Regions from separate parts of the Micromonospora sp. IBSANI012 genome, predicted to be linked through region 1. Evidence: riboswitches for the same ligand, from Rfam matches in the RefSeq annotation. Region 1 holds a riboswitch; each other region holds the start of a gene.
The links. Region 1 has a riboswitch for cyclic di-AMP ahead of ACTWM8_RS03105 (coiled-coil domain-containing protein). Riboswitches for the same ligand answer to the same signal wherever they lie in the genome.

Region 1 (7,346 bases):
GGCGCGCTCGGTCACCCCGACCTCGTCGGCGACGTCCCGCAGCCGGGCGGTGGGGTTGCGGGCGATGGCGAGCAGCACATGCGCGTGGTTGGTGAGGAACGTCCAGTTCCGGGTGCTCCCGTTCTGCGCAGTCGTCGCCATGCCCGTCATCGTATGGCCAGTCCATCGGCTTTTCCGCCCTGGCTCCCCCGGCTCCGCCTCCCGTCGGCCGGCCCGCAGGACGCCGCGACGAAACATCACGGCAACGCCGGGGCAACGTATGAAATCTGTATCACGTAAACCTTGACGTATCTTCTGCTGCGTGTGACGGTGGGCGGCGAGGCCGCCTCCGTCGCCGGCCCTGTGTGACCAGGCCGATCTCGCGAGGGACCGAGGTGAGGCAATGACCCTGACCGATCCGACGCAGGCGCTCGCCGAGCTGCACGCCGGCAACCGGCGCTTCGTGACGGGCGCGCAGCGCCACCCCAACCAGGACTCGCTGCACCGGGCGGCGGTCGCCGACGGCCAGCACCCGTTCGCGGTGATCGTCGGCTGCTCCGACTCCCGCCTCGCCGCCGAGATCATCTTCGACCGGGGCCTGGGTGACCTCTTCGTGGTGCGTACCGCCGGGCACACCGCCGGCCCCGAGGTGCTCGGCAGCGTCGAGTACGCGGTGAGCGTCCTGAACACCCCGCTGGTGGTGGTGCTCGGCCACGACTCCTGTGGGGCGGTGCAGGCCGCCCGGGACGCCGCGCGGACCGGCACGCCGCCGGTCGGGCACCTGCGGGCGGTGGTGGACGCGGTGGAGCCCAGCCTCCGGCGGGCCGCCGAGCAGGGCGTCGACGACGTCAACGGGATCGTCGACATCCACATCGCGCACACCGTCGAGGCGCTGCTGGGCAACTCCGCCGTACTGGCCGCCGCGATCGCCGAGGGGCGGTGCGCGGTGGTCGGCATGTCGTACCGGCTCGCCGCCGGTGAGGTGCAAACGGTGGCCGCGGTGCCGAGCGTCGTGCCGACCCAGGCCGGCGATCGGGCGACCGCCGTCGCTGGCTGAAACCCCCCGCACGCGACGAGGGCCGCCCCCACCGGGGACGGCCCTCGTTCGGTACGCGTCGCGCGCTACAGCATCGACATATGCACGTGGTCGGTGTGGTTCGACGGTCCGCTGTACGACTTCCACCCGGTCGCAGGGAACCAGATCTGCCGGTTCCAGATCACGTAGTAGATGCCGAGCCGGTCGGCGTTGCGGATCAGGAACGCGGCGAGGTTGTTGCCGTACATCCGGGTGTCGTTGTTGTGCCAGGGCGCGAAGCCGCTCCGCTGCAACGACCAGTCGCAGGCCTTGCCCTTCGGGTGCTCCCACGGCCCGCCGGGCCGGTAGCAGCCCGCGAACCGGTTGAAGCCGGCCCGCCGGACCTCCTTGTACGCGTGCAGGGTGCGCGGCGTGATGGTGCCGGAGGTGGTCGGGTCGTCCTCGGTGCGCGACTCGGGACGCCAGCCGCCGTCGGCCGTCCGGCCGGGGCCGATCCGAGCGACCGGCGAGGTCGCGTCGACCAGGCCGCCGGTGAAGCCCCGGCCACCGACCAGCTGAAGGGCCTTCTCGGCCTCCCGGCTCTCCCGGGCCATGTCGTTGGTGAGCTTCTGCTGCTCGCGCACCTCGGCGTCGAGCGCCAGCTTGGCCTGCTCCGCGCGGTTCTTGGCGGCGGTGACCTTGGCCAGCTTCTGCGCGTTGACCATGTTCAGCTCGTCCAGGGCGGCGGCGCGCCTGACGAACGAGTCGGGGGCGTCGCTCTCCAGCAGCATCGCCACCGCGCCGATCCGGCCGGTCCGGTACGACTGCGCCGCGATCTGCGAGACCGTCGGCTGCAACGCCGCCAGCTCGTCCTGCGCGCGCCGCACCTCCAGTGCGAGCTGCTGCTGGCGCTTCTTGGACTTCTCCAGCTGCGTCTTGGCCTTCGAGTACTCGCGGTTGCGCAGCTCGATGACGTCGGTGAGCAGCTTGGGCTCGTCGTCCTCCTCGTGCCCGGAGGGGGTGGGGGTCGCGGGCGCGGCGATCGCGGCTGTCGGCCCGCCCAGGATGGCCAGGGCGGCGAACACGGCCACCACCGGAGTCAACCAGCGGCGCAGGGGTGCCGTCACAGTGTTCCCTTCCGTCGACCGCCGACCGGGTTAGCTGACGGGTTCGGGACGGAAGTGGCCCCTACCGCTCGCGCGGATTCACCCCATGTACCTGGTTCCCCGGTTCGCCTCGCGGCGATTGGGCGGCGGCACCGCAGGCGCCGCTGCGCGCCTTCGGCGGTGACCGGCAGCGAGGTTACCCGAGAGTCGTACCGGGGATCTACGTCCAGAACCCGACTAAAAGCGTTATTTCGCCGTAGCGATGCGTGACGAGTGACGCGTTCGTCAGGTTCCGCGTCGGCGTCGGTCACGCAGCGGAGTCTCACCATGCGGTGTCCGTGCTCCTTTCCGGGTCGGGCCACCGTGCGGGGGCCGGGGTGGACGGTCCGCCGGGACGCGACGCGCTCAGCGCCTGGAGCGCCGCGTCCCGGTCGGCGGAGGGGCGGGGCGTGGGTGCCGGTCCGGTGTCCCGGGCCGGATCGTCGGCCGGGCCACGACCGGCGGTGGCGACCAGCGCGGCCAGCGCGGTGGTCAGCGGTACGGCGGCGACCAGGCCGAGCGTCGCCACCGCGCTGCGGACGATCTCCTGGGCCAGGAACTCGCTGGTGAGGATCTGGCTCACCGGCCGGCTGTCGGCGGTGAGCAGGAGCAGCAGCGGCAGCGAGGCGCCCGCGTACGCGAGCACGATGGTGTTCACCGTGGAGGCGATGTGCGCCCGGCCGACCCGGGTGGCGGCCCGGTAGAGCTGCGTCCGGGACAGTCCGGGGTTGGCGTGCGCCAGCTCGGTGACGGTGGCGGCCTGGGTGACGGTGACGTCGTCGAGCACGCCGAGCGAGCCGATGATGATGCCGGCCAGCAGCAGCCCGTGCAGGTCGACGTCGCGCTGGTACATCGACAGCGTGGTGGCCTCCTCGCTGCCGAACCCGGTCAGGTGGGTGGCGGCGGTGGCCAGGCTGCCGAGCACTCCGGTCAGCACCAGGCTGCCGAGCGTGCCGAGGACCGCCACCGAGGTCTGCGCGGTGATCCCGTGGGTCAGGTACAGCACCACGAACATGATCAGCGCGGAGCCGGTGATCGCGATCAGCAGCGGGGAGCCGCCCGCCGCGATGCCGGGCACGACGAAGGCCAGCAGGATGGCGAAGCTGGCGCCCAGCCCGGCCAGCGCGGCCAGCCCGCGCAGCCGGCCGAACGCCACGATCGCCGCCGCGAAGAGCGCCACCAGCCACACCAGGGGCTTGCCCCGCTGGTGTTCGGCGATCTGATAGCTGGTGGCGGTGGGGTCGGCCGGGTCGGTGAGCTGGACCAGCACCACCTCGTCGCCCACCGCCACGGCGGGTGCGCCCGGGCCGGCGGGCACCGGCGTCTCCACCTGCCGGCCGCTGTCCGGCCCCTGCTGGACCCGGACCGTCACGGTCCCGCACGGGCCCTCGGCCGCGCCGGGCGCCTCCGGCGTCGGTGGGCAGGGTTCGGTCACCACCCGGGTCACCGTGCCGTGGTGGCGCGCCGGCTCGGCGCCGCCGTCGGCCTGCCGCGAGTCGCGCGGCCACAGCACCAGGGCGGCGATCACCGTGACGACGAACAGCGGGACCACCGTCGCGACGAGGATCCGCCGCACCCCCGGTGGGGCGGACGGAGCGGGACGGGTGTGGTCGGCGCCCATTGCGAGTCTCCCAACGATCCAGGGCGGGGTACGTGTCAGCCGGCCGGTCGGTTCACCGGCGGAACGCGCGTGGCGGGTCGCGTACCCGGGTGTGGGCCCTGGGTGCCGGCGGGGTCACCCAGGGCGACCGGACGGCGCGGTCGCCCGGCGTGGCGACCCGCCCGGGCGGTCGCCCACGGCGGCCGAGCCCGGCGCGGTACGCGGGCCGGCGGCAGCTGCGGCGGATGGCGAGTCATGGCCGGAGAATCGTAGCCAGGTTCGGTGCGGGTCCGCCCGGTTCGTGCCGTCGGCAGCGCGCCCACCGGGCATCGTGAGGGCATGGACCAGCACGCCGGACCGGCCGGGCCCCCGGGGTCGGACCGGCACCGGGGGCACGACCGGCACGCCGGCCACGACCCGGAGATGTTCCGCCGCCGGTTCTGGCTCTGCCTGGCGTTGACCCTGCCCGTGGTCGCCACCAGCCACATGGTGATGGACTGGTTCGGTTACTCGCTGGAGTTCCCCGGCCGGTCCCTGGTCGGGCCGGTGCTCGGCTCGGTGGTCTTCTGGTGGGGCGGCTCGCCGTTCCTCGTCGGCGCGGTGCGTGAGGTGCGCGACCGGGCCCCGGGGATGATGCTGCTGATCGGGATGGCGATCACCGTCGCGTACGCCGCCTCGCTCGCCACCAGCCTCGGCGCCTTCGAGCTGGACTTCTGGTGGGAGCTGGCCGCCCTGGTCACCATCATGCTGCTCGGGCACTGGCAGGAGATGAAGTCCGTCGGGCAGGCGCGGGGCGCGCTCGCGGCGCTGGCCGCGCTGCTCCCCGACGACGCCGAGCGGGTCGGGCCGCAGGGCGGCACCGAACGGGTGCCGGTGAGCGGGCTGCGGGTGGCCGACGTGGTGCTGGTCCGCCCGGGTGGCCGGGTGCCGGCCGACGGGCGGATCGTCGACGGGGCCGCCGAGCTGGACGAGTCGATGGTCACCGGCGAGTCCCGCCCGGTCCCCCGGACGGTCGGGGACCGGGTGGTGGCCGGCACCGTCGCCACCGACTCGGCGATCCGGGTCCGGGTGGAGGCGGTCGGCGACCAGACCACCCTCGCCGGCATCCAGCGCCTGGTGGCGCAGGCGCAGCAGTCCGGCGGGCGGGCGCAGGCGCTGGCGGACCGCTTCGCCGCCTGGCTCTTCTACGTCGCCACCGCTACCGCCGTGCTGACCGTCGCGGTGTGGACCGCGCTGGGCGAGCGGGACGAGGCAGTGGTGCGGACCGTCACGGTGCTGGTGATCGCCTGCCCGCACGCGCTCGGCCTGGCCATCCCGCTGGTGATCGCGCTCTCCACCGCGTTGGCCGCCCGCTCCGGCGTGCTGGTCCGCGACCGGCTCGCGCTCGAACGGATGCGCACCGTGGACGTGGTGCTTTTCGACAAGACCGGCACCCTCACCAGGGGGGAGCACGCGGTCGTCGGGGTGGCCGCCGCGCCGGGGACCGGCGAGGACGAGGTGCTGCGGCTCGCCGCCGGGGTCGAGGCGGACAGCGAACACCCGCTGGCCCGGGCGATCGTCGCGGCCGCCGCCGAGCACGGCGGCCCGGCCCCGGCCGCCGGCTTCCGCTCGCTGCCGGGGCGCGGCGTCCGGGCCGACATCGACGGTACGCCGTACGCGGTCGGCGGCCCCGCGCTCCTGCGCGAGCAGCGACTGGAGCTGCCCGAGGCGCTGGAGCCGGCGGCCCGGCGCTGGGCCGAGCGCGGCGCGGCGGTGCTGCACCTGGTCCGCCTGCCGGACACCGTCCTCGGCCTGCTCGCGCTCGCCGACGAGGTACGTCCCGAGGCCCGGGAGGCGATCGCGGAGCTGCGTGCCGAGGGGGTCCGCAGCATCGCGATGATCACCGGGGACGCCCGGACGGTGGCCGAGGCGGTCGCCGCGGACCTCGGTTTCCGGCCCGGCGTCGACGAGGTCTTCGCCGAGGTGCTGCCCGCCGACAAGGACCGGAAGGTGACCGCGCTGCAACGCCGGGGGCTGCGGGTGGCGATGGTCGGTGACGGGGTCAACGACGCGCCGGCGCTGGCCCGGGCGGACGTGGGGATCGCGATCGGGGCGGGCACCGACGTGGCGATCGAGTCGGCCGGGGTGGTGCTGGCCTCCTCCGACCCGCGTGGGGTCGCCGGGGTGGTCCGGCTGAGCCGGGCGGCGTACCGGAAGATGCGGCAGAACCTCGCCTGGGCGGCCGGCTACAACGTGGTGGCGCTGCCGCTGGCGGCCGGCGTGCTGGCCTTCGCGGGGGTGGCGCTGAGCCCAGCGCTCGCCGCGGCGCTGATGTCCGCCTCGACGATCGTGGTGGCGCTCAACGCCCAGCTGCTGCGCCGGGTACGCCTCTGATCCCCGCCCGGATCGGGCTAGCGTGGTCGGGTGGGAACGGCGACGGCGCGGCCGGCCGGGTGGTGGGCCCGGCTGCTCCTGCTCGCCTGCACCCTGCTCGGGCTGGCCGCCATGCACACCATCGGCCACGGCACGCACTCCGTCGCGTCCCACCCGGACGGCCACGCCGCCGTGTCGCAGCGGGCGCCGGTCGCTCAGGCCGCCCTGCCCGAGGCGGTCCCGGTCGCTCACGGTGCCGTGCCCGAAGCGGTCCCGGTCGCCCATGTCGCCGGGCCGGCGTCGTTCGCCGACCAGGGCGGCGTGGTGGCGCTTCCCGCCGACCAGCCGGGCGGTGCCCCGAGTGGCTGGAGTGTCTGCCTGGCGGTGCTCGGCGCCTTCACGGTGGCTCTGCTGCTGGCGACGCTGCTGCTGCGCCGGGCCCGCCCTGCCGTCGCGACCCGCCACCCGTCGGGGCCGTCGCGCGGGCCGCGCGCCCCGCCACCCCACCCGGTCGGGCTTCGCCTCGCCTCGGTGTCGGTGCTGCGCAGATAGGACGCCCCGACGCGGCCACGCCGCGTCCGGAGTCCGCTGCGTACGTCCGCACACCGAAAGGTTTCGATCGTGTCCACTCGTACCATCGCGCGCCGTGCCGCCCTGGCCGGCGTCGCTCTCAGCGCCGCTCTCGCCCTGGCCGCCTGCGGCGGCGACGACCACCAGGCCGGCTCCGGCCACGACATGCCGGGCAAGGGCGCCACCGCCGGCCCCTCGGCGAGCGCGTCCGCCACGTTCGGCGACGCCGACGTGATGTTCGCCCAGATGATGATCCCGCACCACCAGCAGGCGGTGCGGATGTCGGAGCTGGCCGACAGCCGTGCCCAGGACCCGGAGGTCAAGCACCTCGCCGCGCAGATCAAGGCCGCCCAGGCACCGGAGATCGCCACCATGACCGGCTGGCTCACCGCCTGGGGCCGGCCCGTCCCGTCCGGCAGCCCGGGCAGCGGCCACCACGACCACGGCATGCCGGGCATGATGTCCGACGCCGACATGGCGAAGCTGGCGGCCGCCTCCGGCCGGGAGTTCGACCGGCAGTTCCTGACCATGATGATCGCCCACCACGAGGGCGCGATCACCATGGCGGAGGAGGAGCTCGCCAGCGGCGCCAACGCGGACGCCAAGGCCATGGCGCAGCAGATCGTCAACGCCCAGCAGGGCGAGATCGACGCGATGAAGAAGATCCTCGCCCGGCTCTGACCGC
Region 2 (7,346 bases), 2.3 Mb from region 1:
GGGCGAGAACGCCGAGACGCTGGTCGTGGACTGGCGGGCCCCGGCCGCCGCCGCGTTCTACCAGGCCACCCCGGCCGAGCCGCTGGGCGTGGTGCGGCGGCGCACCATCCAGTCGTCGGCCGAGAAGGTCACCCGGATCGAGGACGACCTGCTCGACCCGGAGTCGGCGCCGGCCGAAATGGCGGTGGTCGGTGACGGGGCCCTGCTGGCGACCCTGTCCCGGGCGACCGGCCGGGGCATGCGCGACATCGTGGCCACCATCCAGCGGGAGCAGGACGAGGCGATCCGCTCCCCCGGCTCCGGGGTCACCATCGTCTCCGGCGGCCCGGGCACCGGCAAGACGGCGGTCGCGCTGCACCGGGCGGCGTACCTGCTCTATTCCGACCGCAGCCGGTACGCCGGCGGCGGCATCCTGGTGGTCGGGCCGTCCTCGGTCTTCGTGGAGTACATCGCCTCGGTGCTGCCCTCGCTCGGCGAGGAGACCGCCACGCTGCACTCGCTGGGCTCGCTCTTCCCGGGCATGTCGGCGACCCGGACCGACCCGCCGGAGGTGGCGGCGGTGAAGGGCTCGCTGCGGATGCGGAAGGTGCTCGAGCGGGCGGTACGCGACGCGGTGCCGGACGGGCCGGACGAGCTGCGCCTGCTCTACCGGGGCGGACTGCTCCGGCTGGAGCGCCGCGAGCTGGACGGCGTCCGGGACCGGGCGCTGTCCCGGGGCGCCCGGCGCAACGAGGTACGGCGGGTCGCCTTCGACGCGGTCCTCGCGGCGCTGTACGCCCAGGCCCGCCGGCTGGGCGTCCCCCGGCTGCCGGAGCAGCGCGCCTTCGAGGACGAGATCATCGACCGGCCGGAGTTCCGCGAGTTCCTCAAGGCGTGGTGGCCCCGGCTGCACCCGCGGCACGTGCTGGGCTGGCTGGCCCGGCCGGAGCGACTGCGCCGGTACGCCGGCGGCATCCTGTCCCGGGCGGAGACCGCGCTGCTGGTCGAGGCGTACCGGGTGCTGGACGCGCAGGGGCTGACGGTGGCCGACATCGCCCTGCTCGACGAGCTGGACGCGCTGCTGGGCAAGCCGGTGCAGCCGGCCCGGGCCAAGCGCGACCCGTACCAGTTGGCCGGCGGCGTGCGCGAGCTGAGCACGTTCGCCGACCGGCAGCGGGCCGCCCGGGCGGCGGCCCGGGAACGTCCGGAGGACTACCGCGACTACGCGCACGTGGTGGTGGACGAGTCGCAGGACGTCTCCCCGATGCAGTGGCGGATGATCGGCCGGCGCGGCCGGCTGGCCTCCTGGACGGTGGTGGGCGACCCGGCGCAGACCGCCTGGACCGGTGACCCGCAGGAGCTGGACCGGGCCCGGGACCAGGCGCTGGGCCGGCGCCGCCGGCACCGCTTCGCGCTGACCACGAACTACCGCAACTCGGCGGAGATCTTCGCGGTGGCGGCGGCGGAGATCCGCCGGCTCTACCCCGACCTGGAGCTGCCGACGGCGGTCCGCTCCACCGGCGTGGAGCCGATCGCGCTGACCGTCGCCGCCGACCGCCTGCCGGCGGCGACCGTCCAGGCCGTGGACGCGCTGCTCACCGAGGTGGAGGGCACGGTCGGCGTGATCACGCCGGTGCCGCGCCGCGACGAGGTGGCCGGCTGGCTGGGCGGACGCGGCGGCTCCCGGCTCCAGGTGGTGACCAGCCTCCAGGCCAAGGGCATGGAGTACGACGGCGTCGTGCTCATCGCCCCGAGCGAGATCCGGGCCGACCCCGGCTCGGGCGTGCGCACCCTCTACGTCGCCCTCTCCCGCGCCACCCAGCGCCTCACCACCATCGACCCCACCCCCTGACCCCCGCCCCGGGGTCGGGCACTTTCGAAGAAGGAGTGGCTGTTCCGGGCGCGGAGGCCACTCGTTCTCCACAGTGCGGGATGGTCGCGGTGTTAGTTGCACACATAGCGATGTGAGCATAGATTGGGTTCGGGCCGCCGGGGCGACGGAGGGTGTGGGCGTGGGCGCAGGTCATGACCACCACGGGTCGGTCGCGAACGCGGCGCACCGCCACCGGGGGCGGCTCTGGACGGCCTTCGCGCTGCTCGCCGCGCTGATGGTGGTCGAGGCGGTCACCGCGTTCGCCACCGGCTCGCTGGCCCTGCTCTCCGACGCCGGGCACATGTTCACCGACGTGCTCGGCATCGGCATGGCGCTGGCCGCCATCACCGCCATCCGGCGCGGCGACCGGGACCCGCAGCGCACCTTCGGGCTCTACCGGCTCGAGGTGCTGGCCGCGCTCGCCAACGCCGTCCTGCTCAGCGGGGTGGCGATCTATGTGCTGATCGAGGCGGTCCGCCGGTTCGGCGACCCGCCGGAGGTGCGGACCGGGCCGATGCTGGCGGTGGCGGTGCTCGGCCTGCTGGCCAACCTCGTCGCGTTCGCGCTGCTGCGCGAGGGGGCGCAGGAGAGCATCAACCTGCGCGGGGCGTACCTGGAGGTGCTCGGCGACCTGCTCGGCTCACTGGGCGTGATCGGGGCCGCGCTGCTCATCGCCGGCACCGGCTGGTGGTGGGCCGACCCGGCGGTGGCGGTCGCGATCGGCCTGTTCATCCTCCCCCGCACCTGGCGGCTCGGCCGCGCGGCGGTGCGCATCCTGGTCCAGGCCGCCCCGGAGCATCTCCAGGTGACCGCCGTGCACGACCGGCTGACCGCCGTCCCCGGCGTCGCCGAGGTGCACGACCTGCACGTCTGGACGCTCACCTCCGGCATGGAGGTCGCCTCCGCCCACCTCACCATGGTCCCCGGCGCCGAGGTCGGCACGGTGCTCGCCGCCGCCCGCACCGCCCTGCACGAGGACTTCCACATCGAGCACGCCACCCTCCAGATCGAGCCGGGGGCCGCCCCCGGCGCCTGCGGGCAGGTCGAGTGGTGACGAAAGCGGACACCTATTGTCCCGTTACGTCACCTAAACCAGGATTCACTCCAGTACCGTCAGTCACGAAACGGGCGGGTGTCACACCCGTACCGGTAGGCTCGGTCCCGGCCTCCGCCAGGCGGCACCCTCCGGTGCCGGCGGTGGCCGCCGCCTAATCGCCTGCCAGGGCGAGCCGGGGAACCATGTTCGTGGGGTGCATCCGCGTCAGCGGTAGGGATCTTCCGTCCCGAACCCGTCAGCTAACCCGGTCGGCGGCTGACGGAAGGACATGTGCATGCACGTACGACGTACCACCGCACGGCTGGCGGCCGCGGTCGTCGCGGCACTCGCCCTCGGCGTGTCGTCCGCGCCGGTCCCGGCGACCGCCGCCGGCCCCGCCACCCGGCTCGCCGCCGCCCCCGGCGACGAGGAGGGCGGCACCCCCGCGCTGCGCGCCCAGCTCGACGCGGCCAGCAAGGGCTGGATCGACGCCAAGGCCGCGCTGGAACGCTCCACCAAGCGGCAGCAGGAGCTCGGCAACCAGCTCAAGACCATCGAGTCGGAGCTGACCGTCCGGCAGGGCAAGGTCGGCCAGATCGCCGGCGTGGCCTACCGGACCGGACGGCTCGGGCCGGTGTCGGCGCTGCTGAACAGCTCCAGCCCCGAAGGCTTCCTGGACCGGGCGGCGGCGCTGGAGACGGTCGCTTCCAACGAGGACCGGGAGCTGCGCAACCTGATCCAGACCCGCGACGACGCCACCCGCACCCGGGCCGCGCTGGACCAGGAGATCGTCGAGGAGCGCAAGCAGGTCGCGGTGATGGCCAAGCGCAAGGAGCAGGCCGAACGGGCCCTGGCGGTGGCCGCCGCCGACAAGCCCGCCGCCAGCACCGCCGGCGGCTCCAACCGCGGCACCTCCACCGCCAACGCCCGGCCGGCGCCGCGCAACCCCGACGGCTCCTGGCCGCCGGAGTCGTGCAGCGTCAACGACCCGACCCCGGCCGACGGCTGCATCACCCCGCGCATGCTCAACGCGCTCCAGCAGGCCCAGGCGGCCGGCTTCACCCGGTACGTCTCCTGCCACCGTCCCAGCGGCTCCGGCGAGCACCCCAAGGGCCGGGCCTGCGACTTCGCCGCGCAGAAGAGCGGCTTCGGCGGCGACGCGACCGGCGGCGACAAGACGTACGGCAACAACCTGGCCGCGTACTTCATCCGCAACGCCGACCGGCTCGGGGTGCTGTACGTGATCTGGTACCGGCAGATCTGGCTGCCCAGCAGTGGGTGGAAGTCGTACAGCGGGGCCGGCGGGGACCCGTCCAGCGACCACACCAACCACGTGCACCTGTCGGTCTACTGACCGACCCGCGGCGGGGCCCGTCCACGGCGGACGGGCCCCGTCGTACGCGCGCCGACGTACCCGGGATGTCGTCGACCGGCCCACGACGCAGCGCGACGGCCGGGCGAGCATCGAGGCATGACCCGACTCTCCCCCGACGGCCGCAAGACCCTGCTCACCCTGCACCTGGTGACCGCGCTGGGCTGGCTCGGCGCGGACCTCGTGCTGCTCACTCTCGGCATCGCCGGGCTGCGCGGCGCCGACCCGGGGGTGGTCTACCCGGCGGCGGCGCTGGTGGCGACCTGGCTCTTCGCGCCGCTGAGCGTGCTGGTCTGGGTGGTCGGCGTGACCAGCGCGCTGCTGACCCCCTGGGGGCTGCTGCGCTGGCGCTGGGTGGTGGTCAAGCTGGTGCTCACCACGGTGATGATCGGCCTGGTGCTCTTCGCGCTGACGCCGAACCTGCGCGCCGCCGCCGGACCGGACGCCACCGCGCACCAGCGCATCGACGTGGTGGTCGCCCCGGCGGTCTCCACCGGCCTGCTGGTCACCATGACCGTGATCTCCACCTGGAAGCCGTGGGGCCGCAACCGCCGGGCCGTCCCACCGCCCCGCCGGACGGCGGCGCCCGCCGGCCACCGCTGAGTGGACGGGGGCGTCAGCTCGGGACCGGGCCGCCGTCGGCCTTTCGGTCCAGCACCGCGCCGAGCCGGCTGGCCAGGCCCAGGTGCGCGGCGCGGGCCTGGCGGAACGCGTACCCGAACAGCGGCGCCGGCGCGGAGAGGGTGATCTCCACGTCGATCCGCAGCACGTCGCCCTCCTCCTGGAGCCGGGTGTGGTTGCGCACCGTCGTGCCGGGCTGCTGCCGGGCCACCGTGACGATCTCGTCGTCGGTGACCACCAGGACGTCGGCCTGGTAGGTGACCGGGAACCGCAGCGGCCCCAGCTCCAGCCGGTCGGTGATGGCGTAGCTGGCTCGGGCGCCCGGACGGGTCGGCAGCTGGCGCACCCGGACGATCAGCGGATGCAGCTCCCCCTGCCGGGCCGGATCGCTCAACAGCGCCACCGCGTCCGCCCGTGAGCAGCGCGCCTGCACCGTGTAGCTGAACGACTCCCGCCGGACCACTCCACCCTCCACCCCTCGTCGGTCGCCCGATCGTCCCGTACGGCGGCCGGGCTGGCAATCGCAGGCGGCATGACGGTGCCCCGGCGGGGAATCCGGCCGGCGACGGCCACGGGAGGCGGGGCATGGACGGGTACCGGTGACGCTGCGGGTGCTGGTCACCAACGACGACGGGATCGCCGCGCCGGGCATCCTGGCGCTGGCCCGGGCGGCGACCGAGCGTGGCCTGGACGTGGTGGTGGCCGCCCCGCTGGAGGAGGCGAGCGGTACGAGCGCCTCGATGACCGCGGTGGAGCGCGAGGGGCACATGGTCGTCCGCGACCATCCACTGCCGGAGCTGCCGGGGGTGCCCGCGTACGGGGTCGGCGGCTCGCCCGGCTTCATCGCGCTGATCGCCGTGCACGGGGCCTTCGGGCCGCCGCCGACGATGGTGCTCTCCGGGATCAACCGGGGCGCCAACGCCGGCCGGGCGGTGCTGCACTCGGGCACGGTGGGCGCGGCCTTCACCGCCGCCGCCAACGGCTGCCGCGCCATGGCCGTCTCGCTGGACGTGCTCTCCGTCGGCGAGGCCACCGCCGTCAGCGGCGGCGCCGCGGTCTCCGCCGCCGCCCGGGTACGCGACGCGGAACGGCACTGGGACACCGCCGCCCGGATGGCGCTGGACCTGCTACCCCGACTGACCGCCGGGCCGGTGGAGAGCGTGCTCAACGTCAACGCCCCGGACCTGCCCCACGGGCGGCTGCGCGGCGTGCGCCGGGCCACCCTGGCCAGCTTCGGCCAGGTGCAGATGACGGTGGCCGAGTCCGGGCACGGCTTCGTGCGGACCTCGCTGGAGGAGCCGGGGCAGGCCGTACAGCCCGGCACCGACCTGGCCCTGCTGGCCGCCGGGTACGCCTCCGTCACCGCCGTCCGGGCGGTCACCGAGGTCACCGACGTGGACCTCTCCGGCCTGGGCGGCGACTGACCGTCCGCCACGTGGGGGCCGGCAGTGCCGGCGTCAGGCGCCGGGAAGGACCTCGGGGGTCGGGGCTGCGTGGCCGGCGAAGTAGGGCTCCGGCGCGCCGAAGAGGCCGAGCAGGCCGGTGACCCAGAGCTGCCGGTGGACGAACCGGCTGGGCTGGGTGACCACCAGCTTGACGCCGCTGACCTCGGCCGTCTGGAACCCGGCGACCATCGCGCTGATGCCGACGGAGTCGATGAAGGTGACGAGTCGCATGTTCAGCTCGATCCGGGACGGACGGCCCTTCGCGAGCACCTCGGCGATCGCCTCACGCACCTCGTACGCGGTGTCGACGTCGATCTCCCCTCGCGGAGCGATCTCCATGACACCACCCGGCAGAACCGACTTCACGATCGACAGGCTCACGCGAGCACCTCCACTCGCCCGTCCACGGGCGCCTCATCAGTACGCGGGCCGCGACCGAGAGTATTCCTCCGACGGCCTCGGTCGCCACCCCTCGGGATGAGCAATTCGCGGATCCGGACGGACCGGACCGTTCTTCCCCGAGTTGTTCCTGGTCCCGTTCATTCCAACGAGCGACCGGGTTCGGCCGCTCCAACCGATCCAGGGTAGCGACCCCGGTCCAGTCGATTCCGTACCCGGCCCGCCCGGCGAGCCCCGGTGCGCGCCGATCCTCCGGTGTTGCCCCACCCGCCTAGGGTCGGCGGGCGAGGGTTCCACCACGACGGAAGGAACGATCGATGCTCAAGAGACTGCTCGGCCTGGCCGGTGTCGGCGCGCTGCTCGCTCTCGTACTGGCCTGCGGCTTCGGCGGCGGGGACGACGACGATGACGACGACGACGACGATTTCGCCCGCGGCGTCGCGGTGGTCACGGTCCGCTGAGGGTCCGACCCGGGTTTGCGGCGCGTCCCGGATGGGCACTGGCGGGACAGGCGACCGTGACGCGCCGCAGACGTCGACGTCCGAAGTGGCCGCAGACTTCGGCACCCCGAGGAGGTACCCATGTTCGGCAGCAACCTGCTGGAGCGCCGCAGCAAGCCGG
Region 3 (7,346 bases), 1.7 Mb from region 1:
CTTCCGGGAGGTGCCCACCGTGAACACCGTCCTCTACCAGTTCCTCGTCGAGGTCCCGACCGCCGCCGCCATCTGGTCGGCCCTGCTCGTGCTCGCCCTGACCGTGCTCACCGTGCTGGTCGCCCGCCCCGAGCGGGACCCGGCCCCCGACGAGCCGGTCGTCGACCCGTCCCCGGCCGACCCCGCGACCGAGCTGGCGGACCTGCGCCGGTACGCCGAGGAGGTCGCCGTCGCGGCGGCGGGCGCCGCCCAGACCGCGCGCCGGTGGCGGGATGCCTGGTTGACCGCCCAGGAGGAGGTGGACCGGGCCTGGACGGCGTACGACGAGGCGGAGACCGCCGCCCGCCGGTTCACCGGCGCCGCCGCGCTGCCCGCCCCGCGTACCCCGCGTACGCCGGCCGAGTACGCGGGCCGGGAGCGCTGGCTGCACCAGGCGGCGGTGGCGGCCCACTGGCGCGGCGAGCTGCCGGTGGAGCGGCTGCGGGACGTCTTCGCGCACCGGGACGGTTGGGACCCCCGGCGGCACCCCGTCGAGCAGGAGGTGCTGCTGGCCCGGGCGGTACGCGACGGCCGGCGGGACGCGTACCGGGCGGCGGCCGGGCGGGAGCGGTCGGCGTGGCGGGACGCCGAACTGGCCGCCGAGGCGGCCCGCGCGCTCGCCGTTGAGGCGTACGCGGCGGCGGAGCGGCTGCGTCCGGTACGGCTGCCCGCCCAGCGGACGGCGACGGCGACGGCGCGGACGGCGCTCGCGGCACGGTGGCGGCCGGCCCGGGTGGGCTGAGGACTTGACCGAACTGTTACGCGTATTTCCGTGAGCCGCGTCACCGCAATCGGGAAACCGGTCATCCGGTCACAGTCGGTGATATCGATCGCGACGATCGGCAGGGTTTGCCGCCGTGCTGTCCGGTTGTCGCCCGACGGTCCCGGAACAACCGCCTGTCCCATTGAGTGACGTCAGTGCCGAAGTGTGCGGCTAATTTGTCGCCCTGATCATGTTTACGCAGCTGGGAGCGCTTGGCTGACACGTGACCGACCAGTAATGTCGCCCGGGTCCGGTGCGGTTTCCGATCGCAAGAGGCGACGCCGCGCCGACCCGCTCAATCGTGATTTCACGAACCGGGGACCCATGCACGTCCGGGGTGAATCCGCGGGCCACGGCCCGTGGTAGGGCGCTCTTCCCGCCCGAATCCGTCAGCTAACCCGGTAGGCGGTGTCGGAAGGAGTTCCAGCTTTTGCTGTTCTCTCGCATCCCTCGGCTTGCTCTCCACCTCGGTACCGGGGTGTTCGCGCCGGTCCGCCGCGCCCTCGCGCGCTGATACCGGCCCCACCCCGCCGCCCGGACACCGACCGGGCGCACCCCCGCCGAGCGGCCTCGCACACCGGCTTTGACACCCGCGGGTGACGTCCCGTCACGCGCCGATCCGGCACGCCGCTCCCGCCCTCGTACCGTGGAGGAAAACGTGAAGCACACCCTGAAGCGGCAGCTGCGACGCCTGGCCACCGAGCGGTCGTACCAGCTGGTCGCCGGCTCGGCCGCCGCCCTCGTGCTCGTCTCCGGCGCCAGCACCCTGCTCGCCGACGAGGCGCCCGCCCGCCAGCAGACCTCGGCCGCCGTCGCCGAGGTGGCGCCCCGGCTGGACGACGTCGCGACCCGCGGCCAGGGCCGCGTCGCCACCCCGTCCGGCAAGCCGTCACCCAGCCCCTCGCCGTCGGCCAGCGCCACCAAGGCCAAGGCGGACCCGGACCTGACCCGCAAGGCGGCCCCCAAGCCGCCGTCGACCAAGGTCCTCCGCTACGACTACCAGGCGCAGACCACCTACTACAACTGCGGTCCGGCGGCGGTGCGCAACGCGCTCAGCGCGACCGGCATCGAGCGGACCCAGTACGAGCTGGAGGGCCCGCTCGGCACCACCGAGATGGGCACCAACTCCGCGCTGGACACCACCCGGGTCCTGAACCAGATCGTCAAGGGCGACCCGTACCGGACCCGGATGTTCCAGGGCACCCCCAGCTCGGCGCAGATCGACCGGCTCCAGGCCGACGTGGTCGCGGCGATCACCGACGGCCGGGGCGTCGTGGCGAACATCGCCGGCACCGCCACCGACACCGACGGCGGCTGGCACTCCTTCCCGGGCGGCCACTACATCGCGGTGGTCGGCTACAAGAACGACGGCCGGACGGTCCGGATCGCCGACTCGGCGAACCCGAGCCTGCCGTCGTACTGGATGAGCACCATCGACCTGGCGAACTGGATCGCCACCCGCGGCTACTCCGCCTGATCCACACCGTCGCGCGTCCGGGCACCGGCTCCCCTGGGGGGCCGGTGCCCGTCGCCGTTGGCGCGGGTCTCGCGCGCCGGAACCGGGCGGTGGCACACTGCGGCCCATGACCGACGACTCGGGTACCCGCCGGCTGCTGTTGCTGCTGCACGGGATGGGCGCCACCGGCGACGTGTGGCTGCCCTGGGCGCCGCTGTTGGAACACCGCTGGCCGGGCCGCTGGCTGGCGCCGGACCTGGCCGGCCACGGCTTCTCGCCGCCGCTGCCCGGGTACTCCTTCGCCGGGTTCGCGAAGCAGGTCGCGGCGGGGCTCGGCCCGGTGGCCGAGGGGGCCCGCCCGGCTGACCGGCTGGTCGTCCTCGGCCACTCCCTCGGCGGGGTGGTCGCGCTGGCGCTGGCCGCCCGCGACGCCGGGCTCCCGGTGGACGCGGTGGTCGGGCTGGGCATCAAGGCGGTCTGGTCGCCCGCCGAGCTGACCCGGGCGCGTGAGCTGGCGGAGCGCCCGGTGACCTGGTTCGCCACCCGGGACCAGGCGGCCCGCCGCTACCTGAAGGTGGCCGGCCTCGGCGGGCTCTTCGCGCCGCACCACCCGGTGGTCGACGCGGGGCTTCGTGCCGAGGACGGCCGCTGGCGGCTGGCCATGGACCCGGCCGCCTTCGCGGTGGGCGAGCCGCAGCTGCCGGCCCTGCTGGCCGCCACCGACGTCCCGGTGCTGCTGGCCCGGGGTGAGCACGACCCGATGGTCAGCGGCGCGCAGCTCGCCGAGCTGGGCGTGCCAGTGGCGACCCTGCCCGGCCTCGGCCACAACGCGCACGTGGAGGACCCGGCGGCGGTGCTGGCCCTGCTCGACCCGTACCTGTGACCGGTTGCGGACCGCGGGCGTCGCCGCCGTCGGTCGCATGCGGCTCGGAACCACCTGCCGACCTGGACGTTCGAGCACGCCGTCTACACCGGACCTTGCAGCGGCATCAGACCAGCCGCCGCAGGCGCACCTTCGGGCGCTCGTTCCTCAGGTGGCTCTGCTTGTGCTGGCGGACCTGCTCGTCCCAGATCTCCTGGTCGTAGGCGGGGTCCGGCGGGATCCACCGGTGGGAGCCGTCGCTGTAGTGGAACTTCTCGTCGCCGGGACGCAGGATGCTCACCGCATCCAGCCGAGAAAGCGCCGATACAGCGTGCCGGCGGGTGCCCAGGTCAGATCGGCGGTGGCACGAACGAGTTGCGCCCCCATGTAGAGAGACAGGGACACCGGAGCATCCTCGAACTCTGCTCGCAGCTCCTGGCGTCGGGTAGTGCATGGCCAGGGTGCGCCACAGCCGCCGCAGCTCCAGATCGGCAGCACTGGCCCGTGGGCGCTCACTTGCCGCGCTCCGCAGACGGCGGCGCCGGGTGATAGTTGAGCGACCCATCTTCTACGGTCGAGGGCTGCTGCGCCGTGCCTCGCGCCTGATCCAAGAGCCGCCGCCGGGCAGCTTCCTGCTCCCGTGCCTCAATGCGCTGTCCGACGCGGGGGAGCGCCGGTGGCGACGGGAAAAGCCGGCTGACGATCCGTCGTAGAAGCCCGACAATCAACGTCACGAATCCGTCCCCTCTTCTTTGCAGGGCGCGGATAGGCAGCGGCTGATGTGCCCTGTTCCGCACCCCGGGGCAGTGAGGAACAGCGTCACGCCACAAACATCGTCGATCCAGAAGGTGACTGTCCGCTAACCGGATGTGCTGTCCGCTGATGGCCGACGCCCGGGGGCGAACTCGATGCACAGGTCGCGCAACGTCGTGGCCTCCGGCACTCTCGCCTGCTCCACCTTGGCCAGCAGCTCCGTGGCCCGCCACCAGTTCGACGGCACCACCCGTCCGGACGTCACGGCCTTCGCCCCGAGAGCTACCGCCTCGTCTGGCTGCCCAGCGGCGACCAAGGCAAGGCCCAGGTCAAGACGAGCTGACGCGGACCGGCGGGGCCGCGCTCCCCCATCGCCGGCTGGGTCCAGCTCCGCCAGCACGGCTCGCGCAACCTGCTCGGCACCAGGGTCCCCCGCCCACGACAACGTCGTAGCCGTGTACGCGGCAGCCTTGGCCGGGTCATAGCGATAGTGGTGCTCCGCGCGCTCAGGAACCGGCAGATTCGCCGCCAGTCGCTCCACCCGATCCAACGCGCGCCGCGTCGCACCAACGTCACCCATCCGCGCCCACGCACGCGCCTCCTGGGCAGTTGCCTGAATGTAGGCGGAGCTACCCTTCGGAGCGACCCGCTGGGCCTGGCGGGAAAGGTCGAGTGCCGTCCGGCAGTCGCCCTGAGTCAGCACGTCCCAGGCGCGGGTCTCCAGACACCAAGCCCGGATCTCGGCGTGCTCGGCATGCTCGGCGAGGTCATGAGCGGCCCGCAGATGGGCAGCCGCCGCGGACCGCTGCCGCAGGTCGATGTGAACGGTGGCCCGCAGCACCGCCAACCACCCGCCAGCAACCAACAGCCGTCGTTGCTGAGCAAGCGTGACACGACCGTCCAGTAGCCGCCCGACGTAGGCCAGGTGCCGTCGCACCAGAGGCAGGAGATCAGCTGGGGCCATTGTCGGATAGGCGCTGGCAAGGTCATCAACGCCCTGCTCGATACGGCCGAGCACGTCCTTACTGACATCGCTGGCGATAACCCTCGCCCGGAGCTCACCGGCCTCGGCAGCATGGTCTATGGGCGCATCGATCAAGCCAGCGAGCACGCCTCCCGCGTCGAGGATCCGGTCCAGGTGGCGCGCAGTGTCGACGGTCGGAGCCTTGAGCCCCGTCTCCAACTCGTGCAGATGGCTCTTACTCCGATGGGCGAGCTGCCCAAGAGATCGAAGCGACAGACCACGTCGCTCTCGGAACTCACGCAGAGCTACGCCGAAGCGCGGTTCGACGAATGAGGCCATGGCGCCGCTCCCAGCTGAAGGTCCAAGCTGACTCGCCGGCCGCCCCCCAGCGAGCCATCGCTCTCGACCGTACCCCTCCACGTCGCGCATCGATGTCAACCGGCAGGACGGTCGACCAACGCCGCCTTGATCCGCCCGGACATCCCGCCGACGGCCGGCTCCGTTGATGTCAACTGCGGATGTCAGCGCCTGCGGTGCCGCCTTCGCGCCAGTGTCAGGGCATCAGGCCGAGCTGCGCCATGATGCCCGCCAAGTCGGGGTGGATGCTGAGCTCCACGAACCTTCCATCCTCTACCCGAGCGAAGTACGCCCCCCGCCCAACCACCGTCTTGCCGGTGGGCGGCACCTGCGTCGAACCCACCGCCATGGGACCGGTGTGGGTTCCGGTGAACTCCACCTCGGCGGCGACCGCAGCATCATCATCGTCCACGAAGAGGCTCGTACGGCGAATCCGCATGTCCGGCAACGCGGTCAGCCATGCCTGCACGTATTCACGCGCGCCCTCCTTGGTAGTGATTGGCGCGCCCATCGTGGTGTCGCGAAGCACGAAATCATCGGCAAGCAGGTCAACGAAGGCATCGAGACTGTGGGTGTCCCACGCCGCGAGCCGGGCATCATCCAACCTTTTGAGGGCTTCCCTGTCGATCACGCACCTCCAGCTGACAACCGCACGCCCTCGGTACATCCTGCCTGGGCACCGCCGACCAGCCGTCGCATATCGCTTATTCCGCACCGATCAAGGCGGCGACGTCGGCCGGCTACGAGGCCCATGATCGTCCGCCCGCGCTCGCCGGTTTGGCTGCTCGCTCGGCTGCTCGACGGGCACACGGTTGCGGAAGGGTGTAGCGCCTACTGGACCACCCGTCGCCCTACCAGGAGTTATGCCCGACGGCTCCCCAATGATGCGCTTGATCATTGCGCGCATGTTCCGGATCTTGCCCGCCAGGGCCGGTGGAACCCGCCCCGGGCCGACGTTCAGGCGGTGGGGGAGAGGGGTGACGCCACCTGCGCCACCGCGTCGGCGGCGCGGGGCGACGGGGGCTCCCAGCCCGGCTCCAGCTCGCGCCGGGCGGCGTCGAGGAAGCCGTCGGCGTACGAGTCGGCGGGGAAGTCGCCGAGGTAGCGGCGGCGGGTCTCCCACCGGGCCGAGGCCAGCGGATCGGTGTCCAGCAGCCCGGTCAGCACGTCGTCCACGTTGGACATGTCCCGCCGCAGCACGTAACCCGAGCCGGCGAGGGGGAACCGCGCCACGAAGTCGTCGCCGTCCACCCCCATGTCGGTCACCGCGTACGGCTTGCCGGAGTAGAGGAAGTCGGAGATCACCCCGGAGACGTCGGAGACCAGCGCGTCCGCCCGGTTGACGCAGTCGACCAGGGACAGCTCCCGGCTCGCCGCGGGGCCCCAGAGGTGCTGCCGGCCGGTGCGGTTGCGGTCGGCCGCCAGCAGCTCGGTCAGCCGGGCCAGCTGCCGGGCCGAGGCCGGGTTCTGCGAGGTGTACGGGTGGGCCCGCAGAATCACCGTCGCCCCCCGGTCCAGCAGCCGGCGCAGCAGCGTCTCGGCCACCGGCAGCGAGCAGTAGTTGGCGTCGGCGTGGTGCCCCGTCCAGGTCGGGGTGTAGAGCACGGTCGGGTGCGCACGGCCGGTGACCGGCTCGGTGCGTACCTCGATCGCCTCGACCTGCGGGCGGCCGACCACGACGAACTTCTCCGCCGGGATCTCCACCCCGGCGCGGGCGTACCGCTCGACGGCGGCCGGACCGGCCACGAAGATCCGGTCGAAGATCGCCGACACCGGGTTGGCGCTCGGCGCCTTGTCGCTGTCGCCGTGGTGCAGCTGCACGTGGGTGAGCTGGGAGAACCGGATGCAGTGGCTGTTCTTCGCGCCGTGGTTGACGTAGAACGCCACCCGCAGGCTCGGCACCAGCGCCTCGTCCATCGCCTTGAGCGTCGGGCAGTAGACGACGGGGGCGCTCGTCGCGGCGGCGACGGTCGACAGGAACTCCGGCTCCCGCAGCAGCACCAGGAACGGCCGGCCGAGCCGCTCCAGGTACGGCAGCCACATGGTGACCTGGTACTCGGAGCCGGGGGGAGCGGAGAAGTAGAGCAGGAACTCCGGCTGGTGCGCCCGCAGCGCCCGGGCGACCGGCCCGCCGCCCGGCGCCGGCCGGAAC
Region 4 (7,346 bases), 3.1 Mb from region 1:
TGTCCCGCGAGGACGTCGTCTCCCTGATCGGCACCATCGCCCGCTCCGGCACGGCCGAGCTGCTGCGCAAGCTGAAGGAGTCCCGGGAGGCGGCCGCCCAGGACCTGATCGGCCAGTTCGGCGTCGGCTTCTACTCGACGTTCATGGTGGCCGACACCGTCACCCTGCTGACCCGCCGGGCCGGCCAGACCGAGGGCACCCGCTGGGAGTCCACCGGCGAGGGCACCTACGTCGTGGAGACGGTCGACGACGCCCCGCAGGGCACCTCGGTCACCGTGCACCTGAAGCCGGCCGACAGCGAGGACAACCTGGCCGACTACACCGACCACGGCAAGATCCGCGAGATCGTCAAGCGGTACTCCGACTTCATCGCCTGGCCGATCCGGCTCGTCACGCCGGACGCCGAGCCGGTCACCCTCAACTCGATGAAGGCGCTCTGGGCCCGGCCGCGCGACGAGGTCGCCGAGGAGGAGTACCGCGACTTCTACCGGCACGTCAGCCACGACTGGGCCGACCCGCTGGAGACCATCCACATGCGGGGTGAGGGCGTCTTCGAGTACGAGGCGCTGCTCTTCATCCCCACGCACGCCCCGTTCGACCTGTTCATGGCCGACGGCCGGCGCGGGGTGCAGCTGTACGTCAAGCGGGTGTTCGTGATGGACGACTGCGCCGCGCTCATGCCCAACTACCTGCGCTTCGTCAAGGGCGTGGTGGACGCGCACGACCTGTCGCTGAACATCTCCCGGGAGATCCTCCAGCAGGACCGGCAGATCCAGATCGTGCGTCGCCGGCTGGTCCGCAAGGTGCTCGCCACCGTCAAGGAGATGCGCACCGAGCACGCCGACCGGTACCGGACCTTCTGGTCGGAGTTCGGCCGGGTGGTCAAGGAGGGGCTGCTGGAGGACCCGGACAACCAGCAGGCGATCCTCGACATCGTCTCGGTTGCCTCCACCCACGACGCCGCCGAGCCCACCACGCTGCGCGAGTACGTCGAGCGGATGAAGGACGGCCAGGAGGAGATCTACTACGCCACCGGCGAGACCCGGGCCATGCTGGAGAACTCGCCGCACATGGAGGCCTTCCGCGCCAAGGGCTACGAGGTGCTGCTGCTCACCGACCCGGTCGACGAGGTGTGGGTGGAGCGGGTCGCGCAGTTCGACGGCCGGCCGCTGCGCTCGATCGCCAAGGGCCAGGTGGACCTGGACACCGAGCAGGAACGGGAGGAGGCGGAAGCGGAACGGGAGCGGCAGACCAAGGAGTACGCCGCCCTGCTCGCCTTCCTCGGCGGTGCGCTGGCCGACAGCGTCAAGGAGGTGCGCCTCTCCTCCCGCCTGACCACCTCGCCGGCCTGCATCGTCGGCGACGCGCACGACATCACGCCCACGCTGGAGAAGATGTACCGCGCGATGGGGCAGGAGGTGCCGAAGGTCAAGCGCATCCTCGAACTCAACCCGACCCACCCGCTGGTCACCGGCCTGCGCGCGGCGCACGAGCGCGGCGGCGACTCCGGTGCCCTCACCGAGACCGCCGAGCTGCTGTACGGCATGGCGCTGCTCGCCGAGGGCGGCGACCTGGCCGACCCGGCCCGGTTCGCCCGGGTCCTCGCCGACCGGCTGGCCCGCACCCTCTGACGCGACGACGGCCCCGGCCCGGTGGGGGAGCACCGGGCCGGGGGCGCCTGCTCAGGAACCGACCCGCACGCCCATCGCCGCCCAGGTGGCCGGGCCGACCACCCCGTCCACGGTGAGCCCCCGCATGCCCTGGTACCAGCGGACGCCGGCCTCGGTCTTCGCGTCGAAGGCGCCGCTCGCCGGGCCGCACCGCTTCGCGCCGACGAACCGCTGGACGAAGGCCACGTCCCCGCCCGTGCTGCCGCGCCGCAGCGTCCGCGAGCCCGGTCTGCCCCCGGACACCGGCGACGCCGGCCGGCCGCTGGGCACCGACGGGGCCGGCGTGACGGCCGCGCGCAGGGCCGCCACGGTACGCGGGCCGACCACCCCGTCGGGGGTGAGCTTTCGGGCGGTCTGGAACGACCGTACCCAGGCGGCCACGGCCGGCCCGAACACCCCGTCGGCCGTCAGTCGGGCCCCGAGGCGGTTGGCGACGGCCTGCAACTCCCGGACGTCGCCGCCCCGGGAGCCGGCGCGCAGCAGCCGGTCGCCCAGCCGGGCCGTCGTGGCGGTGGCGATGCCCCACGGGTGGCGGCTGTCCTCCAGGCTCCGCTGGTGGCTGACGCTGACGTGCAGGTGCTTGTCGTGCGGGTTCGGCCCGGTGTACCGGGCCGGCCGGAAGCTGCGGGTACGGCTCCAGATCTTCCGGTCGTAGATGACGTACTGGGTGGACGGATGGTTGACGGCCTGCCGGACGACCAGCAGCGGGTCGATCCCGTCGACGTCCACGTCCACCGCGTTCACCGACTGATCGTCATTGTCCGGATTATGGTCCGAGCGGCGCGCCTGGTGACTGGCATCGCCCAACCAGCCGTCGGACTTGCGGTCCCGCTGCGGCCAGCGGGTGTCTATCTCCTCGCGCAGCACCCGCAGCGCGGGCGCCAGGTGCACGCCCATCTCACTCCTCCTCTTCCAGCGCGGCGGCCAGGTCGAAGTCGACCTCGTCGCCGGCCAGGCTCTCCGGGTCGTCGTCCTCGTCGAGGGTGGCGACGAGGTAGTCGGTGTCGATGCTGACGGTGTCCATGAAGGTCCTTCCTCTCGCGGATGGCCGGCCGCCGCGAACCGGGGCGGACCGTGACGGCCAGGGCGCCGGCGACCGGCATCCGGCGGTCGGCGGGTCCGAAGCGTCGACGCCGCGGCGCGCTCTGCTCCCTACCGTCCGAGTCGGCGGCCGGGCTGCCCAGACATGAGTCGCCAATCAGCGGCAACGCTGACCGTCCGGCGGCGCGGAACGCTGATCGAGGCCGCCTGACCAGCGAAAACGGGGAGGCGACGCACCTGATCCGCCGCTCGGGGCGAGGCTTTCGGCCCAGTCGTGACAGATTCCCGACCGGCCCTTGTAGAGCACCGCCGACCGGCCCGCAACTCGAAGGACGGCGCCGTCGCTCAGCCGGGTGAAGAACTTCACAAGAAGTGGGCAATCGCCCCAAACAGTTCGTAACGTCGTTCGTGTCCGCGATCGCGGACACCACGGCCGGTAACGCCTAATCCATGCCGCCGGCCGGTGGGACCTTTTCAGCGGGCATGGAGCGGGGGACCCACACGTTCCTCGGTGCACGTCACCTCGGGGTGAAGCCGCCCATGGGCGGCCGGGCTCCTCGGCCCGAACCCGACAGCTCACCTCGTCGGCGTGGAGGAATCCAGATGGCAACTGAATACACCGCCCGTCATCGACGGGTCAGCTCGCGCCGCATCGCCGTCGGCACGCTCGCCGTCGGTGCGGTCACCGGGGTCGCCGCCGTCCTGGCGCCGGCGTCGCCGGCGAGCGCCGCCAGCGTCAACTGGGACGCGATCGCCCAGTGCGAGTCCGGCGGCAACTGGCACATCAACACCGGCAACGGCTACTACGGCGGCCTGCAGTTCTCGCAGGGCACCTGGTCCGGCTACGGCGGCAAGAAGTACGCCTCCCGCGCCGACCTGGCCAGCCGTGGCGAGCAGATCGCGATCGCCGAGAAGGTGCTCGACGGTCAGGGCATCGGGGCCTGGCCGACCTGCGGTCGGAAGGGCGGCTCCACCAAGAGCTACTCCACCCCCTCCGAGAAGTCGGAGAAGTCGCAGAAGTCGCAGCGGCGCTCCGGCTCGTCGAAGGCCACCTCCACCGAGCGGTCCTCGCGGGAGCAGCACAGCACCCGCAGCCAGCGGCGCAGCGCGCCGGCCGGGACCGGCGACGTGTACGTGGTGCGGCTGGGTGACACCCTGTCGCAGATCGCCGACGCCCTGGACCTGGCCGGTGGCTGGCAGGCGCTGTACGAGCGCAACAAGCGCGTGGTCGGCGCCGACCCGGGGCTGATCTTCCCCGGTCAGAAGCTCAGCCTCTGACCCAGCACCCAGGCACCCTGACGACGCCCGGCCGGACGACCGGCCGGGCGTCGCCGCGTCCGCGGCATGGTCGGCGCGGGTTCGGGCCGCCGGCGACGGGGTACCGGGCGCACGTGGACCGGCCCGCCGGCGCGTCCGCGTCGCCGGTCGTCGGGGCCGCGGCGGGGGCGCGGGGATAGGGTTGGTCCTGGTGTGCCGGGAAGTCTGGTCGGCGATGGACGACGCGACCCTTGCCGACGAGGAGATCCCGTGACCGACGCCGCCCGGCGCCGTACCAGCCTGTTCGCCCGCCGCTCCTGGGGCGAGACCAGCCGCATCTCCGCCATCCTGCGCAAGGAGACCGTGGGCGGGGCGCTCCTGCTCGTCGGGGCGCTGCTCGCGCTGCTCTGGTCGAACTCACCCTGGGCGGACGGCTACCGGGCGCTGCGCGACCTCACCGTCGGCCCGGCGTCGCTGCACCTCGATCTCACCCTCGCCACCTGGGCCGCCGACGGGCTGCTGGCGGTCTTCTTCTTCGTCGCCGGGCTGGAACTCAAGCGCGAGTTCGTCGCCGGCGACCTGCGCGATCCGCGCCGGGCCGCGGTGCCGGTGGCGGCGGCGGTCGGCGGGGTGGCCGTACCCGCGGTGCTGTTCGTCCTCATCGCCGGGGTCGACGGCGCCCGGGGGTGGGCGATCCCCACGGCCACCGACATCGCGTTCGCCCTGGCGGTGCTCGCGGTGGTGGGACGGCTGCTGCCGTCGGCGCTGCGTACCTTCCTGCTCACCCTGGCGGTCGTCGACGACCTGCTCGCCATCGTCATCATCGCCGTCTTCTACACCTCCAGCCTCGCCGTGCCGCCGCTGCTGGCCGCGCTGGTGCCGCTCGCGCTTTTCGCCGTGCTGGTGCAGCGCCGGGTCCGGTCCTGGTGGCTGCTGCTGCCGCTGGCCGCCGTGACCTGGACGCTGGTGCACGCCTCGGGGGTGCACGCCACGGTGGCGGGGGTGCTGCTCGCCTTCACCGTCCCGGTGCTGCGCAGCGAGGCCGCTGGCGGGCCGAACGCCGGGCCGGGCCTGGCCGAGCACTTCGAGCACCGGTTCCGGCCGATCTCCGCCGGGGTGGCGGTGCCAATCTTCGCGTTCCTCTCCGCCGGCGTCACGGTCGGCGGCCTGGCCGGGCTGGCCACCGCGCTGACCGACCGGGTCGCGGCCGGCATCGTGGTCGGCCTGGTGGTCGGCAAGCCGGTGGGCATCCTGGCCGCCACCTGGCTGGTGTCCCGGTTCACCCGGGCCCACCTCGACGAGGGGCTGAACTGGCTCGACGTGCTCGGCCTGGCGCTGCTCGGCGGGATCGGGTTCACCGTCTCGCTGCTGATCGGCGAGCTGGCCTTCGGCCTGGGCAGCGCGCGTGACGACCACGTCAAGGTCGCGGTGCTCACCGGCTCGCTGCTCTCCGCGCTGCTGGCGACGGTGATCCTGCGCGCCCGCACCCGGGTCTACCGGCGGGTGCACGAGATCGAGACCCTCGACGAGGACCACGACGGCGTCCCGGACGTCTTCGAGCCGAAGGCGGACCGCTAGCCGTCCGGCTGCGCTGGCCCGGCCGGGTACGCCCGGGTCTCGCTGGCCTTGACTGCCGCCCACACCCGCTGCCCGGGCTCCAGCCGCAGCTGGGCGGCGGCGGCCGGGGTGACGTCGGCGGCGGCCGGGACCGGGCCGGCGAGCTGCACCCGCAGGTTGTCCCCGTGCCGCTGCACCCCGGCGACGGTGGCCGGCCAGGTGTTGCGGGGGCTGCCGTCGGGCTGCCGCGGGTGCAGGGCCACGGCGGCGGGTCGGAAGACCACGAAGGCGTCGCCGTCCAGCCGGTCGGCGGTGGCCAGGGCGAAGCCGTCGCCGAGGCGGACCCGGTGACCGTCGGCGTGGCCCCGGTAGAGGTTCAGCCCGACGAGGCGGGCGACGTAGTCGGTGCGCGGCCGCGCGGTGACGGTGGCGGCGTCCCCCTCCTGCACGACCCGGCCGTCCTCGACGATGACCAGCCGGTGGGCGAGGGCGAGCGCGTCCAGCGGGTCGTGGGTGACCAGCAGCGTCGCGCCGTCGTGGTCGGCCAGGTGCCGGTGCAGGTGGGCCCGGGTGTCCAGGCGGGTCCGGGCGTCCAGCGCCGCCAGCGGCTCGTCGAGCAGGAGCAACCGCGGGCGTACGGCGAGCGCGCGGGCCAGGGCTACCCGCTGGGCCTGCCCGCCGGAGAGCTGCCGCGGCCGGCTCCGGGCGTGCCCGGACAGCCCGACCCGGTCCAGCCAGCCGGCCGCCTGCTCGCGGGCGGCCCGCCGGTCGAGGCCCTGCCGGCGGGGGCCGAACGCGACGTTGTCCAGCGCGCTCAGGTGCGGGAAGAGCAGGTAGTCCTGGAACACCACGCCGACCCGGCGCCGCTCCGGCGGGATCCAGCTGGCCCGGTCGGGCCGGTCCAGGTCGACGCCGTCGAGCAGGACGTGGCCGGCGGTGAGCGGCTGGAGCCCGGCGAGGGCGCGCAGGGCGGTGGTCTTGCCGGCGCCGTTCGGGCCGAGCAGCGCGACCACCTCGCCGGCGCCGACGGTCAGCCGGACGTCGAGTCGGAAGGCGCCCCGGTCGACGACCAGGTGGCCGTCCAGCAGCGGAGCGCTCACGGGCTGGTGATCCAGCGGTCGCGCAGGCCGGCGAGGATCGCCACCGAGACGGTGAGCAGGATCAGGCTGAGCACGATCGCCGCGTCCAGATCGGTCTCCAGGGCCAGGTAGACGGCGAGCGGCATGGTCTGGGTGCGGCCCGGATAGTTGCCGGCGAAGGTGATGGTCGCCCCGAACTCGCCCAGCGCCCGGGCCCAGCAGAGCACCGCGCCGGCGGCGACCCCGGGAGCGATCAGCGGCAGGGTCACGTGGGTGAAGGTGGTCCACCGGCCCGCACCGAGGGTGGCGGCCGCCTCCTCGTATCGGCTGTCCGCGCCGCGCAGCGCGCCCTCGACGGCGATGATCAGGAACGGCATCGCCACGAACGCCTCGGCGAGCACCACGCCGGTGGTGGTGAACGGCAGGGTGAGGCCGAAGGCGCCGTCCAGCCACCGCCCGAGCAGCCCATTGCGGCCGAACACCAGCAGCAACGCCACGCCGCCGACCACCGGAGGCAGCACCAGCGGCACGGTGACCAGGGCCCGCACCACCCGGCGGCCGGGGAACTCCACCCGCGCCAGCAGCCAGGCCAGGGGTACGCCGCAGGCCAGGCAGAGCAGCGTGGCCAGGGTGGCGCACTGCACCGACAGCCGTAGCGCGGTGAGCACGCCCGGCGCGGTCAGCCGCTGCGGCAGCGTCGCCCACGGGGTACGCGCCAGCAGCCCGGCCAGCGGCAGCACCA

Region 2: another riboswitch for cyclic di-AMP. It lies ahead of ACTWM8_RS23100 (coiled-coil domain-containing protein); the one in region 1 lies ahead of ACTWM8_RS03105 (coiled-coil domain-containing protein).
Region 3: another riboswitch for cyclic di-AMP. It lies ahead of ACTWM8_RS10755 (C39 family peptidase); the one in region 1 lies ahead of ACTWM8_RS03105 (coiled-coil domain-containing protein).
Region 4: another riboswitch for cyclic di-AMP. It lies ahead of ACTWM8_RS17005 (transglycosylase family protein); the one in region 1 lies ahead of ACTWM8_RS03105 (coiled-coil domain-containing protein).

Annotation. Positions count from the first base shown of each region.
Region 1 is NZ_CP199933.1:638,693-646,038, forward strand. Features, by position in the region: gene ACTWM8_RS03095 (helix-turn-helix transcriptional regulator) at 1-150, opposite strand, end outside; gene ACTWM8_RS03100 (carbonic anhydrase) at 383-1,036, shown strand; gene ACTWM8_RS03105 (coiled-coil domain-containing protein) at 1,102-2,121, opposite strand; cyclic di-AMP (ydaO/yuaA leader) riboswitch at 2,126-2,256, opposite strand; gene ACTWM8_RS03110 (YibE/F family protein) at 2,423-3,760, opposite strand; gene ACTWM8_RS03115 (heavy metal translocating P-type ATPase) at 4,079-6,112, shown strand; gene ACTWM8_RS03120 (hypothetical protein) at 6,143-6,643, shown strand; gene ACTWM8_RS03125 (DUF305 domain-containing protein) at 6,713-7,342, shown strand.
Region 2 is NZ_CP199933.1:5,011,747-5,019,092, forward strand. Features, by position in the region: gene ACTWM8_RS23090 (HelD family protein) at 1-1,831, shown strand, start outside; gene ACTWM8_RS23095 (cation diffusion facilitator family transporter) at 1,992-2,906, shown strand; cyclic di-AMP (ydaO/yuaA leader) riboswitch at 3,048-3,179, shown strand; gene ACTWM8_RS23100 (coiled-coil domain-containing protein) at 3,184-4,242, shown strand; gene ACTWM8_RS23105 (hypothetical protein) at 4,360-4,863, shown strand; gene ACTWM8_RS23110 (SRPBCC family protein) at 4,877-5,356, opposite strand; gene surE (5'/3'-nucleotidase SurE) at 5,481-6,305, shown strand; gene ACTWM8_RS23120 (STAS domain-containing protein) at 6,339-6,707, opposite strand; gene ACTWM8_RS23125 (hypothetical protein) at 7,043-7,186, shown strand; gene ACTWM8_RS23130 (hypothetical protein) at 7,307-7,346, shown strand, end outside.
Region 3 is NZ_CP199933.1:2,345,391-2,352,736, forward strand. Features, by position in the region: gene ACTWM8_RS10750 (hypothetical protein) at 20-781, shown strand; cyclic di-AMP (ydaO/yuaA leader) riboswitch at 1,085-1,225, shown strand; gene ACTWM8_RS10755 (C39 family peptidase) at 1,449-2,279, shown strand; gene ACTWM8_RS10760 (alpha/beta fold hydrolase) at 2,386-3,141, shown strand; gene ACTWM8_RS10765 (hypothetical protein) at 3,248-3,421, opposite strand; gene ACTWM8_RS10770 (helix-turn-helix domain-containing protein) at 3,980-5,176, opposite strand; gene ACTWM8_RS10775 (ester cyclase) at 5,391-5,825, opposite strand; gene ACTWM8_RS10780 (CDP-glycerol glycerophosphotransferase family protein) at 6,152-7,346, opposite strand, start outside.
Region 4 is NZ_CP199933.1:3,693,537-3,700,882, reverse strand. Features, by position in the region: gene htpG (molecular chaperone HtpG) at 1-1,631, shown strand, start outside; gene ACTWM8_RS17015 (peptidoglycan-binding domain-containing protein) at 1,683-2,567, opposite strand; gene ACTWM8_RS17010 (hypothetical protein) at 2,569-2,694, opposite strand; cyclic di-AMP (ydaO/yuaA leader) riboswitch at 3,142-3,316, shown strand; gene ACTWM8_RS17005 (transglycosylase family protein) at 3,315-3,989, shown strand; gene nhaA (Na+/H+ antiporter NhaA) at 4,239-5,546, shown strand; gene ACTWM8_RS16995 (ABC transporter ATP-binding protein) at 5,543-6,625, opposite strand; gene ACTWM8_RS16990 (ABC transporter permease) at 6,622-7,346, opposite strand, start outside.